DNA from 4 places in the Blautia sp. Sow4_E7 genome. Region 3 is predicted to be linked to each of the others. Evidence: riboswitches for the same ligand, from Rfam matches in the RefSeq annotation. Region 3 holds a riboswitch; each other region holds the start of a gene.

The links. Region 3 has a riboswitch for cobalamin ahead of ACTQ50_RS16480 (ABC transporter substrate-binding protein). Riboswitches for the same ligand answer to the same signal wherever they lie in the genome.
Region 1: another riboswitch for cobalamin. It lies ahead of ACTQ50_RS10670 (sirohydrochlorin cobaltochelatase); the one in region 3 lies ahead of ACTQ50_RS16480 (ABC transporter substrate-binding protein).
Region 2: another riboswitch for cobalamin. It lies ahead of ACTQ50_RS07470 (cysteine-rich small domain-containing protein); the one in region 3 lies ahead of ACTQ50_RS16480 (ABC transporter substrate-binding protein).
Region 4: another riboswitch for cobalamin. It lies ahead of ACTQ50_RS01760 (hypothetical protein); the one in region 3 lies ahead of ACTQ50_RS16480 (ABC transporter substrate-binding protein).

Annotation. Positions count from the first base shown of each region.
Region 1 is NZ_JBQKLL010000016.1:12,504-17,181, forward strand. It holds gene ACTQ50_RS10665 (Ig-like domain-containing protein) at 1-2,091, shown strand, start outside; cobalamin riboswitch at 2,390-2,565, shown strand; gene ACTQ50_RS10670 (sirohydrochlorin cobaltochelatase) at 2,792-4,042, shown strand; gene ACTQ50_RS10675 (hypothetical protein) at 4,140-4,678, shown strand, end outside.
Region 2 is NZ_JBQKLL010000009.1:20,724-25,401, reverse strand. It holds gene ACTQ50_RS07485 (EutP/PduV family microcompartment system protein) at 144-650, opposite strand; gene ACTQ50_RS07480 (BMC domain-containing protein) at 657-1,034, opposite strand; gene ACTQ50_RS07475 (phosphatase) at 1,307-2,020, shown strand; gene ACTQ50_RS07470 (cysteine-rich small domain-containing protein) at 2,183-2,494, opposite strand; cobalamin riboswitch at 2,876-3,062, opposite strand; gene ACTQ50_RS07465 (GDSL-type esterase/lipase family protein) at 3,215-4,246, opposite strand; gene ACTQ50_RS07460 (C40 family peptidase) at 4,450-4,678, opposite strand, start outside.
Region 3 is NZ_JBQKLL010000042.1:9,282-13,959, reverse strand. It holds gene ACTQ50_RS16490 (inositol monophosphatase family protein) at 1-20, opposite strand, end outside; gene ACTQ50_RS16485 (sirohydrochlorin cobaltochelatase) at 159-947, shown strand; cobalamin riboswitch at 1,017-1,204, shown strand; gene ACTQ50_RS16480 (ABC transporter substrate-binding protein) at 1,307-2,398, shown strand; gene ACTQ50_RS16475 (FecCD family ABC transporter permease) at 2,441-3,508, shown strand; gene ACTQ50_RS16470 (ABC transporter ATP-binding protein) at 3,505-4,260, shown strand; gene ACTQ50_RS16465 (CGGC domain-containing protein) at 4,295-4,648, shown strand.
Region 4 is NZ_JBQKLL010000002.1:40,924-45,601, forward strand. It holds gene ACTQ50_RS01760 (hypothetical protein) at 1-2,344, opposite strand, end outside; cobalamin riboswitch at 2,554-2,745, opposite strand; gene ACTQ50_RS01765 (VanW family protein) at 2,800-4,230, opposite strand; partial or broken gene hisI (phosphoribosyl-AMP cyclohydrolase) at 4,260-4,580, opposite strand.

The DNA.
Region 1 (4,678 bases), on a different contig from region 3:
GCTGTATGGTCCAGTGACAAGGAAAATGTTGCAAAAGTAGATCAGAATGGTACGGTAACTGCTGTGGGCGAAGGAACAGCTGTGATTACTGCAAAAGCTGGAAATTTCAGTGCGCAGTGTACAGTAACGGTAAAGAAAGGCTTCTCCATTGGAGTAAAAACCTATCTTCTTGATGAAAACGGGGCAACTCCTTCCAGGCTGACTGGTGTAGAAGTTACTTTAACTGATTCTGAAGGAAATGTTCTGAAGGAAACAAGTCAGAATACTACTACTTTTTCATTTACAGGCATAGATGCAACAAAAGAATATACACTGAAAGTAGTCAGAGATGGCTGCTATGTAATTGATGGAAAAACAAAAGAGCCAGCCGGATATTTTGTTTATACCACAAAGGTTACAAAAGAAAATGACGGTGCTTCCTATTCTGTTTACTTTAAGAAGGATGCGCTGATTGCAGCACTTAAGAAAGCTCCGGCAGATTATTCCCTTTATGATGAGGCGTCTGTACAGGCTGTGAAAGATGCTATTGCAGCAGCAAATCCTGATGAGACAGATTTTGCAAAGAGAGATGAAGCAGCGGCTAAGATTGAGGAGGCAGTCAGCAAACTGGTTCTGAAAGATGGAAAATATGCTGCAGCAGCAGAACCAGGAGAGAGCAATGCCGGTTTTGAGGCAAAGGACGTTGTGATTTTCACAGAAGATGGCGTACTGAAGGCAAGCTTTACAGGAACTCAGCCAGTTTACAAGAGGCTGTATCTGGGAACTGCTTCCGAAGCGAAAAAGGCAGTGAAGAGTGACACAGAAGATCCAAAACTGATCCAGGGTGTTGCAGTAGAAGAGGCTGATGGAAGTACTTCTTATCGTTTTACAATGCCAATTCCGGCATTAAATACAAAGGTAGAATTTGTTGCAAATAGTGGTACAGGTACAAGATGGCTTTCAAAAGCTCTTACATTTACTACTGATAAAGTGACGAAAGGTATTACCCTTGATACAACTGAGGAAATGCTGAATGTAGGTTCTGAGAAAGCGATCACAGCTACTGCAGCTGCTGATTACAGCACAGGTAAAAAGATCACATGGACTTCCAGTGATGAAAAGGTTGCGACTGTAACAGATGGTACAGTAAAAGCAGTAGGAGAAGGAAAAGCAGTGATCACAGCACAGGTTGGAGAGTTTACAGCAGAGTGCCAGATCACAGTTCATACTTATGAAACCCTTCCGGCAAGAACTGCAACCTGTACAAGAACCAGTCTTACAGAGGGCCTTAAATGCTCTGTATGCGGTGAGATCCTGAAAGCTCAGGTGGAAGGTCCGGCACTTGGACATAAAGAAGTAGTTCTTCCGGCTGTGAAAGCTACCTGTACCAAGGATGGATGGAGTGAAGGTAAGAAATGCTCTGTATGCGGTATCATCCTGAAAGCCCGCAAGCTTGTAAAGGCAAGCGGACATAAAGAGGTTGTGATCCCGGCTGTGGCAGCAACACAGGGACATACCGGACTTACAGAAGGAAAGAAATGCTCCGTATGCGGTGAGATCCTGACAGCCCAGAAAACCACACCGGCACTTCCAATCCTTGTTGCCAAGGTAACTGTAAGTGCGAAAAATTCCGTAAAGGTAGCAGCAGGCAAGAAAGTACAGCTTCAGGTGAAAACAGCTCCTTCTAATGCAGACAACAGCGCGGTAACCTGGAAATCCAGCAATACCAAGGTAGCAACTGTCAATGCAAAAGGCGTTGTAACTATGAAGAAAAATGCTGGTGGAAAGAGCGTTGTAATTACCGCAACTGCAAAAGACGGCAGCAAGGTATACGGTTCCATTAAGCTTACCTGCATGAAGGGCTATGTGAAGAAAATCACCATTTCCGGAAAGAAAACAGTCAAAAAAGGAAAGACCCTGAAGCTGAAAGCAAACGTTACAGCATCCAGTAAGGCAAACAAGAGCGTGGTATGGAGCTCCAGCAATACCAAGGTAGCAACGGTATCTTCCAAGGGTGTTGTGAAAGGGAAAAAGAAAGGTACTGTAACAATTACAGTCAGATCTCTTGACGGAACCAATAAGAAGGCAACGATCAAGATCAAAGTAAAATAAGTAAAAATGTTTAAATGCGATAATATCTGAATTGCTTTAAAATGGTCCATGGCATAGTCTGTGGACCATTTTTTTCTATGAAAGTTCTGGACGGCAGCCACGAATTCGTCATGCCTGCATGTTAGAAAATCTGCTGGAAATCTGTATAGAAGAGTGGACTGTGGAGGAGCGGAAAAATATGGCTGAGAAGATTTAAAGAAAATGTATAAATCCAGGCTGATTTACAAAAAATACATATTTTGTTCATAAAAAATACATGAAAATATGGTAATTTCTAATCATCCGAGTCGAATATGTATAATGGTTATAACGCAAGGGTTGCATCATGAACATGGTGCATAAAAGAGAATCCGGTGAGAATCCGGAACGATGCCGTCACTGTGTAAGGGAGCTGCTTCAGAGCCCACTGGGAAACCGGGAAGGGGAAGCGGCGTTGACCGAAGTCAGGAGAACTGCCTTGGCGTGGAATCTTAGGTCTGCGGTACACAGAACCTGTATTCTCATAACGATACATGAATATTTTCTAAATGTTTTTTGGAAGAAACGTGTGTATATGGGGATGGTTACAGTCGCAGAAAATGCGGCTGTTTTTTACGCGGTATGAGCCAGAGACTATGCTTGCATGAGACCTTGGCGATTGCCGCGGGATTCTTTATACGTGATTCTATCCGGAAATACAAGAAAAAAAGAGGAAAAAGAAATGAAAAGAAACTCTTTATTAGCAATCCTTCTTGCAGCTTCTATGGCAGCAAGCATGACAGTAGCAACTGGATCTGTTGCATTTGCAGAGACAGAGGAAGCTACAGAGGAGACAGCAGACGATGCAGAAGCAGCCGATGATGCAGAAGCAGCAGATGACACAGCGGATGCAGATCAGGAAGCTGCTGATAAAGTAGCAGCACTTATTGACGCAATCTATGTTCAGGAGAGAACAGATGATACAGACGCACAGTGCAAAGAAGCAAAAGAAGCATGGGATGCCCTTACAGATGCTCAGAAAGAGCTGGTAGAGGGAGAAGAAGCAAGCCCAGAGTATTTCGGACGTGACACAGGTGATGCTTCCAAGGATGATCCACGTAACCAGGATGAGATCGGTGACAATGAGCTTCTGGTTGTAAGCTTTGGTACATCCTTTAATGACAGCCGTGCTGAGGATATCAAAGGAATTGAGGATGCTCTTGCAGAAGCATTCCCGGATTGGTCTGTAAGAAGAGCATTTACCGCTCAGATCATCATCAATCATGTACAGGCAAGGGACGATGAGCACATTGACAACATGCAGCAGGCTCTTGAACGTGCTGTAGAGAACGGTGTTAAGAATCTGGTTGTTCAGCCTACACACCTTATGCATGGTGCTGAGTATGATGAGATGGTAGAAGCTATTGATGCGTACAAAGATAAATTTGAGTCTGTAGCAATCGCTGAGCCAATGCTTGGTGAGGTTGGAGATGACGCTACTGTTATCAACGACGACAAAGCTGCTGTTGCACAGGCAATTACAGATGAGGCTGTAAAAGAGGCTGGATATGACACCATGGAAGCTGCTGCAGAAGATGGAACAGCATTCGTATTCATGGGACATGGTACTTCCCATACAGCAAACGTTACATATGACCAGATGCAGACACAGATGGAGAACCTTGGATTCACAAACGCATTCATCGGTACTGTAGAGGGTGAGCCAGAGGATACCGCTTGTGACGTAGTAATTGACAAAGTTAAAGATGCTGGCTTCAAGAAAGTAATCCTTCGTCCACTTATGGTTGTTGCTGGTGACCACGCAAACAACGATATGGCTGGTGATGATGACGATTCCTGGAAGAGCATGTTCGAGGCTTCTGGAGATTTTGATGAGATCGATTGCCAGATCGAAGGTCTTGGAAGAATTGATGCTGTAGAGCAGCTTTATGTAGCTCATACTCAGGCAGCTATTGATTCTATCGCTGAGTAATCAGAAGAATAAATTTTATAGCATACAGGCAGCTGCTCCACGGTGGGGCAGCTGTTTGAGTAATAAAATATAAGAAAGAAAAGCAAGGAGAGTTATTATGAAACGTTCATTAGTCATTTTATTAACAGCAGTAAGTATTTCCACTATGACAGCAGCAACTGCATTCCCGGCATTTGCAGAGAGTACAGAAGCCACAGCAGAGGAGCCAGCAGATGATGCAGCAGCTACGGATAGTGAGCTTGAGGACGGCGTATACGGCGTAGAGTTTGACACAGACAGCGGTATGTTCCATGTAAATGAGGCTTGCAACGGAAGAGCTACCCTCACTGTAAAGGATGGCAAAATGACCGTTCATATCACTCTTGTTTCCAAGAATATTGAAAATCTTTTCCTTGGAACCGCAGAGGATGCACAGAAGGACGGTGCTAAGCTGATCCAGCCTACCATTGATAAGGTAACTTACAGTGATGGTATGACAGAGGAAGTTTATGGATTTAATGTCCCAGTGGAAAAACTGGATGAGGAATTTGACCTGGCCATCATTGGCAAAAAGGGAAAATGGTATGACCATAAGGTAAGCGTTACGGATGTACAGGAGCAGACTGAGGAAGAGAAGAATGCAGTTGAGATCGGCGA
Region 2 (4,678 bases), on a different contig from region 3:
ACCGCACCGGGTAACTTATCATGGCTAGGCATAGCTAGCCTGTTACTTTTTTTGGTTATGGTGTAAGTTTACACCATTCCACACCATAAGTCAAGGTTTTTCCGTTGTTTTATGTTGTTTTGTGTGGAATTTTTCCCAGATTGCTATGTTGTTTTTCGTGGTTTTCCTGTTTTTTCCACATCTTCCTGATTGGCTTCTGCTTCTTCCCATGGCATCACATCCCCTTCTTCCCGAAGATGCTCCAGGATTTCCGGGATTCCCTGCTGTTTCTTGGAATCCACATAAATAATGGTCTTGCAGCCGGCAAGCTTCAGCCAGGATGTGGCAAGCTTCACGTTGGCATTTGGATCATTGATCTTGGTCACGATCCCGATCACCTCACGGTTCGCCATGCAGGTGATACAGGGCGGGAAAAGGCAGTAGGGCTCGATGGCGGAAACCAGCAGGCCTACCACATCAGATTCATATGTATATAACGCCAGGGCGTGTCCCAGTCCCTTGGTCTGGGCATACTCTCCTGGCGTATCCACGATCACATCAAAATTATTCACATACTGTGTTTTATGGTAATGTATTTTTTCACCGCGTAGGGCCTGGGTAAGAGTGGTCTTTCCTGCCTCGCTGCGGCCGATCAGAACAAGTTTCTTCATATTATATCAGGTCCTTGTGATCGGGCATAAAGTAAAGCCCAGTTTATTTCCCACGTAGTCCAGAATAGCGCTGGTGGATGCTTCCACTTCTGATACCGTACCGGTGATGATCAAGCTGCCGCTGAAACGGTCTACAAATCCCAGTTCGATCCCGGATGACTTCATAGCGATATCCGCCATAATGATAGCGGTCTCTGCCGGGCTTACGGTCATGATTCCAATGGCTGCCCTTGAATAATCCAAAGAGGGATCCAGTCCCAGTTTGGTATAAAGGATCTTATCCGGATTGGCAATGATGTGGGCCAGGGAAATCTGCTTGCCCGGTACCAGTTCCTGCACAATCCGCTGTTTCATTTCCGGAGACATATTATCTGTATATCCCATGTTTACCTCCTAAAACGGACATGTCGCCTGGCGGCGGCATCACCATATATGAAAGTCCGTATCTTCCTATAATCCTGTTTCTGAATGTATCTCTGTCCTTAATTATACCTTTCCATTTCTTCACTGTCAACAAAAAGCAACAGGTATCAGCACACTATATGTGGTTTTTCCTGTATTTCATTGTTGTTTTTATTTGTTTTCTATCTTTTTTCCGTTTTTACTGTTGACATGCTATTTTTCCTCTGTCATACTAAAACAAAGGAGTTGATTTTATGTATCTTTCTGATATACATACTCATTCTATCGCCAGCGGGCACGGTACTAGCTGTACCATCAGCGACATGGCGAAGGCAGCTTCCAGGAAGAGGCTGAAGCTTCTTGGGATCACAGACCACGGGCCGGCTACTCTGGCAGCTGGGACTTCCTCTTATTTTCGAAGTCTGACCTATTCCCCCAGGAAACGATTTGGAGTGGAATTATTGTATGGAATTGAACTGAATATTCTGGATACAGATGGAAAAGTAGATCTGGAACAGGAGCTTCTTAATAAGCTGGACTATGCCATTGCCAGCATGCATTATCAGAATTTCCGTCCAGGGACACGGGAAGAAAATACCACAACATTTCTGAACGTAATGAAAAATCCTGTGGTAAAAATACTGGGACATATTGACAATACCCAATATGATGTGGATTACAATGCAGTTGTAAAAGCCGCCGGCGAAAACGGCGTGATCCTGGAGATCAACGAAGCTTCCCTGGCTCCTTACGGATACCGGGGCGACACACGGACTAACTGCGCACAGATTCTGGCCTGCTGCCGGAAGTACCTGGTTCCTATCGTACTTTCCAGCGACAGCCATGGGGCCGAACATATTGGAGATTTCACTTATGCTGCTGATTTCGTCCATGAGGCCATGTTTCCGGAAAGCCTGATTCTCAACAACCAGATTCCCAAATTAAAAATGCTGTTAAGTATAAGATAGCAAAAAACTCTCCTGAATTATAAACCACTTTTTTCACTTCGTTTATATATTCAGGAGAGTTTTCTTTTACTATTCACAGATATTTTTTCGCAAGATGATTTCTGCAAACAGGATCTGCAGAAAACCCAGGCATGCAGTGTGAAATGCCATCTGTGCGATTAACTATTTCTCATCTGTATTTCCCTGCTCTGCCTCTCTTACTTTCTGCATCATTGCCGCCAGTTCCTGGTATTTTCCAGTCACATAGCCGTAGTTTTTCCTCTTATGGGGAAACTGGCAATTGGTGCAGTCCTTGAAGCCTTTTTCGTTATATTTAAAATTCCCGCCGCACTTATCTCCCAGTGCATAAAGAGGGCAATAGCAGAACAGGCAGTTAAAATCTTCCGGGTCTGCCCCTTTGTGGCAGGGGAAAAATTCGCATTTCTTGTGGCTGAAATAAGAGTATTCTTTGTCTTCCCAATATTTCTTCTTCATACTGTTCTACTTATCTCCTATAGTTCAAACTCTTCTGTGCAAACCGTTTCATAATGTACAGCGCTTAAGCAGCACAAACTTGTTTCCACCAGCTGACTACAATGTGTTTTTGCAATAAAAGAGTAAAAAAAATACCGCTATAGCGGTTTCCAAATCATCGTCCTTATTTAAGAGGGAGCGATGCTACCCCGGGGTAGAATATGATCCGTTCATATATACGCGGAGGGAACGGTTTCATCCGAAGTAGTATCGCCTGCCATTTAATCTGTATAATTCTTCTGAACAGGCGATTATTCCATAAAAAATGTCCACTCACAAAAGCGGACAACATCTCGGGGCTGCGGATTCCCCAAAACTGGTTGTTACACTTTCATCGGAAGTTTAACCTCGCCATACCAAGCAGGTTTCCTGGCTCCAGGATCATCGCTCCTCTCTCCTTCTCATGCATCTGCACAATGGACTCTGAGATTCGCTCCTCTGTTACAGTGACCGGATCGCTCAGGTTTCACACCTGATTCCCTCTTTCTGCCAGCTCATAGCCTTCAGCACTTAATATGTTCAATATGGAATTATACTGACATTATAGTACCACCGGTCACTGTGTTTGTCAACCCTTGATGAGAAACTTTTGTTATTTTTTTATCAACCTGTAGCGGCTGTCCGCAGATTGCCTGGCAATGACTGCGCGGGATCTTGTTCATAAGCAAAGTTTAACGCGATTCAGCCTGCAATCTCACGGATCTTCTCCACCAGAACTTTCGCTGTCTTCTCATGGGATGGATGTCCTGGATGCTGTCTTGAGCCAAATTCCCCTTCCAGGGTATCTGGCAGTTCCACAAACTCAACACGTTCATCCCCGGACTTTGTCTTATAATTCTGAATCGCATTTTCAATGGTAGACTGGATTCCATTTCCAAGCATTCCGTAACACCACAGAATATAGCTTTCCGGATTACAGTCACGCAGTTTTTTCAAAAAATCCTCCACTGCATTTCCCACCTTTTCCATATCCTTGGTGCCGCTGCCGTCATTTGTTCCCAAATTTACCACAATCACGTCTGGCTGGAATTTCTGGAAATCCCATTTTTCAAAAGCTCCCAGTTCCTTGTTTCTCTCTCCGTTCAACAGGCCGCACACCTGCTCGTAATAGGGCGGGATTGCCTGTTTTTCATCCCCTTCCCAGGAACAGAAAACGCCCCATCCGCTCTGGCTTATGCAGTGATAAATTGCATCCAGCTCTTTCGCTGCCATATACGCATAATTGTCCACACAATTAAAGCAAAAAGAATTCCAGGTCATTTCCCCGCCTGCTCCGCTTCCGCCTTCCCCGGAAGTGATACTGTCTCCGATCACCTCCAGCCTCATTTTCGGCTCTTCAAGAGGGCAGAATTCTCCGTCTGTCTGCACTTCCAGTATCTGAAATAGTGTTTTCTCATCTGTTGGAAAAGCAGGCGTATCACGAAGAAGCTTCACGTTCCGGATCTTATCCCCCTCCATGTTTCGAAAAAGACAGATTTTCTGTTCCCCTTTGTTTACCATAAGACGCTGACTCAGTGCACCGTCTACGATCACATCTGCCCAGGGCTCAAACAGCTCGTAATCTGAGCGGACCGTCACCCACGCTTCTGTGGCCTTTATATTCATTTCAATCCCGGAAGCCGTCCAGAACAAGGTAACCGGCTCCAGACTTCCATTTGTCCTGCCAAGAACTCTTAAATATGGAATTTCCCTGATCTTATAATCTTTCAGCATTTTCTTTTCCTCTCTTCTGGTTCTATGAAGCGCATTTTTCGTTATCCTAAACGTTTTCGCAGCTTCACAGCTGAATGCATAACAGTTATCGCTATTATACTTCTTTTCTATTTACATTTCTATATTCCAATAGAATTTTTCTCCTATGAAAAAAGCCCTCCCGGACTTTCATCCGAAAGGGCTCTCCTATTCATTTGTTCAGACTACACAAGACGTCTTACAGAAGTAATGGTTCTGTATGCAGCGTTGTTGCTGATCTTGATTCCATCTCTGGAGTTGGAAGCATGTACGATCTGTCCATTTCCCATATAGATTGCAACGTGTCCGCCATAGCAGATCAGATCACCTGGCTGTGCATCTGCATAAGATACTTCATATCCTGCATTCTGCTGCTCATAAGAGGTTCTTGGAAGGCTTACGCCGAAGTTTGCA
Region 3 (4,678 bases):
GATTGATTTTCTTTATTCATATGAGTAACACCTCCAGGATAAAATTTACCATAAATAAACAGGAAGGACAAGGCTTTGAAAATGCGAAAAATTGAGTTGTAAAAATTTATTTTTACCTTATAATTACAGTGTAAAAATAAAATTATGGAGGTAAGAGAATGGGTAATTTCACCAAGAAAGCAATTCTCGTGGTAAGCTTTGGAACCAGCCATGAGGACACCAGGAAAGTGACCATTGACGCAATTGAAGAGACAATTGGAGACGCTTTTCCCCAGTACAGGATCTATCGTGCATGGACCAGCAAGATGATCCTGGCAAAAATTGAAAAACGGGATCATATTCATTATGATAACGTGAAAGAAGCCATGGAGCGTATGGCACAGGACGGAATCGAGGAGGTGACCGTTCAGCCAACTCACGTAATGAATGGAGTGGAGAACGATCTTATGAAAGCAGATGTTCTTGCAGCTGCTGATCACTTCCAGTCTGTGAAATTCGGTAATCCGCTGCTTACCACAGAAGAAGACAATGCATATGTGGTAAAAGCAATTGCAGATGCTTTTCCTGTCATTCAGGATAAGAAGACTGCACTTGTACTTATGGGACATGGAACTGAGCACTATGCAAATACAGTTTATGCCGCTCTTGATTACAGATTTAAAGATATGGGATATGAAAATGTGATCGTGGCAACTGTAGAGGGCTATCCAGAAATTGACCAGGCATTGAACCAGCTGGAGAAAAGCGGCGCCAGGAAGGTTGTGCTCGCACCGTTTATGATCGTGGCAGGTGACCATGCCAGGAATGATATGGCAGGGGAGGAAGCAGATTCCTGGAAAAATGTGATCGGAGCGAAAGGCTATAAAGTTGAAACCGTTCTGAAGGGGCTTGGCGAATACGAAAGCATCCGGAGTCTGTTTGTAGAGCATGTAAAAACCGCCAGATAATTGCCCCCAATTTGTGAATTGGCAAATAATGTTGTTGTTTTTAAAGAAGAGATATGCTAGACTGTTGAAGTAATTGAATACCAGTTAAGTGAACAGCGATTTCGCTGTGAGAGGGAATCAGGTGCAAAGCCTGAACGGTTGCGGCCACTGTATACAGGAAGGCTGGCTTATGAAAACCATTGCGCATATGCGTGAGAAGGGAAGCCATGCTGCTACTACCTGCGAGCCAGGAAACCTGCTTGACGAAGGTAAGAAGAGGAGCTTCCGTAAAAAGTGCCTTTTAAGTCACTGGCAGCAGTGACGCTTTTTGAAGCCCCATCTTTTCGGTTACGAAAACAAACGAAAAGAGAGGAAAAGAAATGAAAAACAAAGTTTTAACCACAAGAATCATGGCTATGATGATGGCAGCTGCTATGACTATGTCCGCATCACCTGCAGTGTATGCAGCAGAGCGTGCAGACTCCGAGACAATCAAAGAGGATAACCAGCCGGCAGAAGAGACCGCAGATGCTTCCGAGGAAGAGACTGCTTCTGAGGGCGAGACCAGAACAGAGTATCCTTTAACTATCACCACCTATGATTACGATGGAAACGAGATCGAAACCACCTATGAAAAAGCACCGGAAAAGGTTATCGCTGTATACCAGGGCAGCATTGAGACAATGCTGGCACTTGGACTTGAGGACCGCCTTGTTGCAACTGCAGGCCTTGATAATGAAGTTCCGGATGATCTGAAAGAAGCATTTTCTAAAACCAATTATCTTGATGAATTTACCCCATCCCTTGAAACTGTAACCATGCTGGAGCCAGATATGATCCTTTCCTGGAGTTCCCTGTTTTCTGATAAGAACCTTGGAAATGTAACCAACTGGATCGACAAAGGTTGCAATACTTACTATAACTCCAACACCCGTCCAGGTGGTGAGAGAACACTGGAAAATGAATATACAGATATCCTGAATCTTGGTAAGATCTTTGATGTACAGGATAAAGCAGAAGCAATTGTTGACGATATCAAAGCTGTTATTGACAACACACTTGAGGCAACAAAAGACGTAGAAGAGAAACCTACTGTAATGGTTCTTGAGCCACTTGGTGAGGACATTACAAACTACGGCGCAAGCAGCCTCGGCGGAGATATGGTAACCAAGTTAGGTGCAACTCTTGCAAATCCGGATGCCTCTACCGTTGGAAAAGAGGACATCATTGCTGCAAACCCGGATGTGATCTTTGTGGTATACATGCCATATGCAGGTGACGATCCACAGAGTGTTCTGGAAAGCCAGATGGCTGTGATCCAGGATGATGAGGCCCTCCAGAGCCTTGACGCAGTAAAGAATGGCCGTGTATATCCGATCATGCTCAGCGAAATGTACGCAAGTGCAACCCGTACCCAGGACGGAGTGGAGACATTTGCAAAAGGATTATATCCTGACGTTGCAATTGATTAATTTCTGTTTTGGAACGGATACTTAAATATTGAGGAAAAAACAGTGAAAAAAGAGAAAATTTTTCGTTCATCTATTTATGCAACAGCCCTTGTGGGACTTGCCGCATTTCTGATTTTTTCCATACTGGCAGCTGTTACATTTGGAAATGCAGATCTGTCATTGAAGGATGTATACAGCGTGATCCTGTACAAAATATTCCACATAAAAAGTATGGCCTCCTACTCTGAGGGGGCCATTCATGATGTTGTATGGCTGATCCGTCTTCCAAGAGTTCTTCTGGCACTGGCGGTAGGTATGGCCCTTTCTGTGTGTGGCGTGGTCATGCAGGCAATTGTGCAGAATCCTTTGGCAGATCCTTATGTACTTGGAATTTCTTCCGGTGCTTCTTTTGGGGCAACTCTGGCGATCATGCTTGGAATCGGCGGCTTCCTTGGAGGAAACTCCGTAGGGCTTTGCGCATTTATAGGAGCCATGGTCACCTCCTTTGCGGTTATTGCAATTGCCAATATGGGAGGCAAAGCAACATCAGCAAAGCTGATTCTTGCAGGAATGGCAATCAGCGCAGTCTGTTCTGCTTTTTCCAATTTTGTGATCTACATAACAAATGATAAAAATGGTGCCACAGAGGTTATGAAGTGGAACATGGGAAGTCTTGCAGGAGCCAATTGGTCAAGAGTAAGTGTGATGCTTCCTGTGACGCTGGTGTGTGTAGTGCTTTTCTGGACACAGTACAGGAATTTGAATCTAATGCTGCTTGGAGATGAAGTATCTATTACTCTGGGAACAGATCTGCACAGATTTCGGACTGCATACCTGATCCTTTCTTCTGTGATGGTAGGTTTTGCCGTGTATTGTGCCGGAGTGATCGGCTTTGTGGGGCTGGTGATCCCTCATGTGGTGAGAATCCTGTTTGGAACAGACCACAGCCGCCTGATCCCGCTTAGCGCCCTGCTTGGCAGTTCCTTTCTGATCTGGTGTGATGTGGCGTGCCGTGTGATCCTGAAAAACTCAGAAATGCCTATCGGTGTTCTGGTTTCTATTATCGGAGCTCCTTGCTTTATCTATTTGCTGGTTCGCAAATCTTATGGTTTCGGAGGGAAAAAGGGATGAAAATAACCACAGAAGACATCCGGGTAAATTTTCAGGCAAAGGAAATCCTTAAGGGAATTTCCATTGAAACCAGGGATAAGGAACTGGTGGGGATCATTGGACCTAATGGAAGTGGAAAGTCCACTTTGCTGAAGTGTATTTACCGTGTATTAAAGGCAGATTCCGGAGCTGTATATCTTGATGAGGAAGAGCTTTATTCCATGAATGCAAAAAGCTCCGCAAGGAAAATGGCAGTGGTAGCCCAGCACAATTACTATAATTTTGATTTCAGCGTAAGAGAAGTGGTTTTGATGGGACGTGCGCCTCATAAGAAAACTTTGGAAAGAGACAATGCAGATGACTACCGGATCGTAGAAGAAGCGCTGAAAACCGTTCAGATGGACAAATTTGCAGACCGCAGCTTTTCCACTTTATCAGGAGGTGAACAGCAGCGGGTAATTCTTGCAAGAGCTCTTGCACAGCAGACGCCTGCCCTGATCCTGGATGAGCCTACCAACCATCTTGACATTACCCATCAGATCATGTTGATGAAGCTGGTAAAGAATCTGGATGTTACCGTGATTTCCGCAATCCATGATCTGAATATTGCGGCTGCATACTGTGACCGGATCTATGTTTTAAAAGACGGTGTTCTGGAGGGTGAAGGCACCCCTAGGGAGGTTTTGACACCGGAGCTGATCCGGCGGATCTATACGGTAGAATCAGAAGTGGTCTATGACAGTCAGGGTAAAATGCATATTTTGTTCTTATAAAATAAACAGGCACAAGGGTTAAAAGGTGAGAAAAATGACAAAGATCGGAATTTTGACCTGTCTTCATTCCAATGATGTCTGTGCCAGGGTGGGATGCCTGAAGGCTTTTATGGAACGGGAGGCCTTTTTTAAGGAATATTCCCAGGATACCTCTCTGGCAGCCATGATGACATGCAATGGATGTAAAAGCATGAATCCTGCAGAACCAGATGAGGACAAAGGAATTCTGGAAAAAATTGACAGGCTGGTTAGTGAAGACATAAAGGTTATGCATGTTGGTGTATGTCGTCTGATCGGCGGCAAAAAAGAGTGCCCAAGAATAACCCGTATCTGTGAAATGATGGAAGACAGAGGCATTCAGGTGGTTAGAGGCACCCATAGAGAATGAAAAGATAAGATGGGCATAAGAGAACTTCCA
Region 4 (4,678 bases), on a different contig from region 3:
ATTCTTCAGCCGGAAGAATATCAGAGGAAAGAATCGCAAGTCCGCACTGGCTCTTTACAAGTGTCTTATAATCTGTATCATCTGATTTTCCCGCAAATACAACAGAGCCATTTTCCAGTGCTGCTGTAAGGCTGTCTACTGTACAGTCCTCTTTCTCCATTCCAAGGCTGGTAACCTTGTCTGTAAGATTCAGTTTATCCAGAATATTAAGGGCATCTGTGGAAGCTACATGAGCAGATTCAACTGGCTGCTGGATCAGAATCACGTCTTTATCAAGACCAGCTGGAATAACAGCACCATCTGGTACGATCAGGTATTTTACAACGTTTCCAGTATAAAGCTGATCTGTGCTGGCAGTCTCATTGGAATCCTGTGCCTTTGTTGTTTCATCAGCTGTTTCTGCTTTTCTTGCTGTATCTGTGGTCATATCTACTTCCAGAAGGGTAATGCCCTTTGCATAGTGATACAGTTTGAAGTATTTTGCATGCTCCAGTTTAGTTTCTTCTTTATACTCGAGTCCTGTGATCTCTGGCGCCTCTTCGTCTAACTTCTTGTTTCCTGTGGAAAGCATGCTGTTATCAGAAGCCGGATTCTCTTTATCGGTCTTCTTCGGATCGTTGGCACCCTTTAAGGCAATGTAAATGGTATATGTAATCTCATGAGCCTGGGACATTCTGGTGGTCATACCGATAATGGTATTATTCTGGTTTAATGCCACCGGAATGGTGAAGGTGGATGTTCCGCCGCCGCATGCTCCGCAGTATTTATTTCCGTTTGCTTTTACATATCCATAGTATTCACTGCTGAATACGATCGTCGCATAAGCCTGTCCGCCGGTTACGGTGATCTTGCTGCAGGAAATGCTTACTTTTCCAGTTCCGCCAGACCAGGAGAAGCTGTCCGGAGTATAGGTTCCGTCTGCCAGAGTAGTGGAACTGTTTACCGCTGCTGTTCCGCCGCTTAAGTCAGATTCATATTTAGACTCTTTTTCCGGTTTTTTATCTGGTTTCGGAGTCGGTGTTCGGGTTGGGGTACTGCTTGGGGTTGGGGCTGCTGTAGGTGTTGGGGTAACTGTAGCCGGAGTATCCGTGTTATCATCTGGTGTTTCCGGGTCATCCTGCACATCACCGATTTTGTTCAGGGTTTCTGACTGGAAGGTAAGGATCCTGTCATACCAGATCTGATTTTTATGGGAAAAAGCAGCGACTGCAATTCCATCATCAAGAGACTCTACCGGAATCTCATAGGTATACTTACCGTCAGCATTTACCACATATGGAACCCATTTCGAGGAATCTGCTGCGGCAGCTTCTTCCTTTGTTCCAAGAAAGAGATAATCGTATCCTGTACCGCTTAAAGTAAGGACAGCAGTCATTTTGCCATTCTTGGAAGTAAGCACACAGTTTACTACACGGAACATGGTTGCGCTGGAATTTACAGTTACGTTATAAATTCCGCTGTCGCATACGTTACCGGCTGGTTTAACAGCAGGGGTTGGGGTAGTGGTTGGTGCCGGAGCTGGGGTCTCGCTTGGAACTGGTGTAACCGTTGGTGTGGGTGCCTTATTACCTGGAATTGTAATGGTAAATTCTCCGCCTTTGGAATACTGATACCATACGCCGCCCTCTTTTTTACGGATGGCTACCTGATATTTCTGGTCTTCTTCTGTGGAAGGAACTGCAAATTCAAAGGTATAGCCCTCTCCTGTAGGAGTTCCTACACATACATTTTCTGGATCACTTTTTGCATCTTCCACGCTTCCGAGATAGATGGCATCGTATTTGTCTGTAGCGGTTACGATAGTAACAATTGTTTTGTCTCCCTCGTGTCTTGCAGAAGAGCTTGCAATCTTAAACATACCAAGGGCGCCGGAATCATCTGGCTTATCAATTGTGATGTCCGATCCGTCTGGTTTTACATCTGCTTTTGTTGTGTCATCTGTCTTTCCGGTTTCTTCTTTGGAATCGGATTTTTCGGAAGTTTTGGTATCCTTTGCCTCTTCCTTTTTCTCTTCTGCCGGAGTTACAGTTGCTTCCGGTGTCTGCTCTGGTTCCGGATCCGCTTCTGCTGCAGGAGTCTGCTCCGGAGCTGGTGTTTCGGAAGGGATTTCCTTTGCCGGCTCTTCCGTAGCCGGTGCTTCCTCTGAAGAGGCTGTATTAGAAGTATCTTCAGAAGCAGTTTTCTGATCATCCATGTCCGCAGCTTTTTCCTCTGCAGCTGGTGTAGGGGTAGCTGTAACCAGCACATTTACATCCTCTCCCTCTGCCTGTGTGAGCACAGCCGAAGTGATCGTCATTGCTACAGAAAGAAACAGTGCCAGAAAGCGTTTTGAATTTCTTTTCATTTTTCTCCCTCGATTCTTTATAGTTCATTTATATGGTTCTGAATAAATCCAGGCAGTTTCTTGTAAAGAAGCTCATCTGTATACATCAGAAAATTCCAACGGAATATTTTATTACACAAAAATGCCTGCTCCAAACAAAGAAGCAGGCACTAAAATTTAAATATTCTGCAGTCAGATATATCATGAGAATGAAGTGCTTTCTTCGGAAGCTTTCATTAACGGATTCAGCAGGTTTCCTGGCTTACAGATCATTACGGAATCTAACCTTCTCAGTAAAATACCAATGGCACGAACAGATTCCATTCCCTGTTTACAGTGACCGGATCGCTCAGGACTTTCACCTGATTCCCTCTTAGCCTGCAGTCTATTCCTGCAAAGGCACTGAAAACGGATTTATTCAATTCATTTCATTATAGCAGACTGCTTTGTCGAAATCAATAGATTGACCTGGCAAATTATTGTTTATATTGGCTGTAGCCAACTTCTTCCTTGCGAAGAAGGGTACCTTCCTCATCATAGACGCTGCGATAGGTCCGGCAAGTATTGGCATCTGAATGTTCGGTAGTGATCTCCACCCGGTTGTTATCTGTTTTCGTACCGTAGATGGATACTGTCACTGCTTCTTCTTTCTCATCGTAGGAAGCGGTGATCTTAACCGGATATGCACTGTTATTCTGGAAACGGAAATCCTGTCCGCCCCATACTACTGCTGCATCCAGTCCGTCCTCCACGTAATCGATCCGCGCTGCGTGATTATGACGCTCCACAATGGCCAGATCTGACTGGAGACATGCCATATACAAAGTGGTAGAAATCTGGCAGATTCCGCCTCCAATATCCTGGGCGTGTTCGCCGCCGACAATTACCGTAGCTTCCCGGTAGCCTCTTTCCTCTGTTCGTGGTCCAAGGGTATCGTTATAGGAAAAAATCTGTCCAGGCTGAAGCTCTACCCCGTCACAGGCTTCCACAGCCAGCTTCAGATTGGCTACACGGTTATCCGTTCCTCCGCCGTATGTGGTATAAGTACCAAGCAGGTTCAGGTAAGGAAGGGCTTCAATTTCTTCTGTGGACACATCTGGTAAAGTGATTTCCAGCGGAATTGTGACAGTTTCTCCTTCTTTTGCTTTTTTCAGTTTCTTTTCAGCAGATTTTACATTGAAGGAAATGCCCGTAACAGCTGGAATGATCTCATTATTTTCCCCTAAAGAAGCATCCTGTGCCTCTGTATGTACCTCTTCATAATAAGCTTCCATATCCAGTTCGTCCGGCGGAGTTTCCTTCGTCGGGCACTCAATAACTGCCTCATAATCCTCAATGGAAATCGCCCTCAGAATTTCCTCCTTCAAGGCATCCATATCAGGTCCGATCCCGGTTTTGCCTTTGGTGATCACTAAATCTGTGTCTGTGAGTTCACAGGAAGTCTGTACGGTGGTGGAGCCATTTAAGATCCCGGCCTCATCCAGAACAGTATCCAGTTCGTCCTTGTTTCTGGCTTCCGGCATAAGAGTGACCTCTTCCTTTGTCTTATTGTTCATAAGCTCAATGCGGTCTGTCCCGTGGGTATACCAGGCACCATGTCCCAAAGAGTAGGCACTTTCTACGATGGACTTCACGTCCAAACCAAGTACTGAATAAACAGATACCTGGAATTTCTTCCCGTTTAAAGTGACAGTCATCTGGGTATCCTGATACTTTTCCTCAAAGTCCCTAGAAATGGCGTCAATTGCCTCTTCCTTTGTCATTCCCTGAATGGCAATGCCATTGACTTTCAATTTCTTCCAGATCACATTATCCGTAAGGAAATGACACCACAGACCATAAGCGCCCACAAGGATCAAAAGCAGGATCAAAACCTTGATCACGCCATTCTTCATTTGTTTTTTCATAGAATAATTTTACCTTTGGCTGTTTTTTAGAGCAGCGGGGTAAAAAAGCATGTACGGTTTCCAGTGTGACATGCAGCTCCTACCTGCTCTACTTTTGCCAAAATTGTATCATTATCACAGTCAATCGTCAATGATTTTACATACTGAACATGGCCGGAGGTCAGTCCCTTGGTCCAGAGCTCGTTGCGGCTGCGGCTCCAGTAGGTCATTTTCCCAAGCCTTAAGGTGGTAAGGTAGGCCTCCTCATTCATATAAGCCAGCATCAGGACCTCATTTGTCTGGTAATCCTGTACAATGACAGGAACCATGCCGTCACTGTTTAATTTGAAATCGGACCATGACATTTTACTTTTTAATTCTTTCGAATCCATAGTTGGTAAACTCCTTTTCGTATTTTAAATACAAATAATTATGCCACTTGCCTCCATTCAGAAAACAAGTGGCAGTA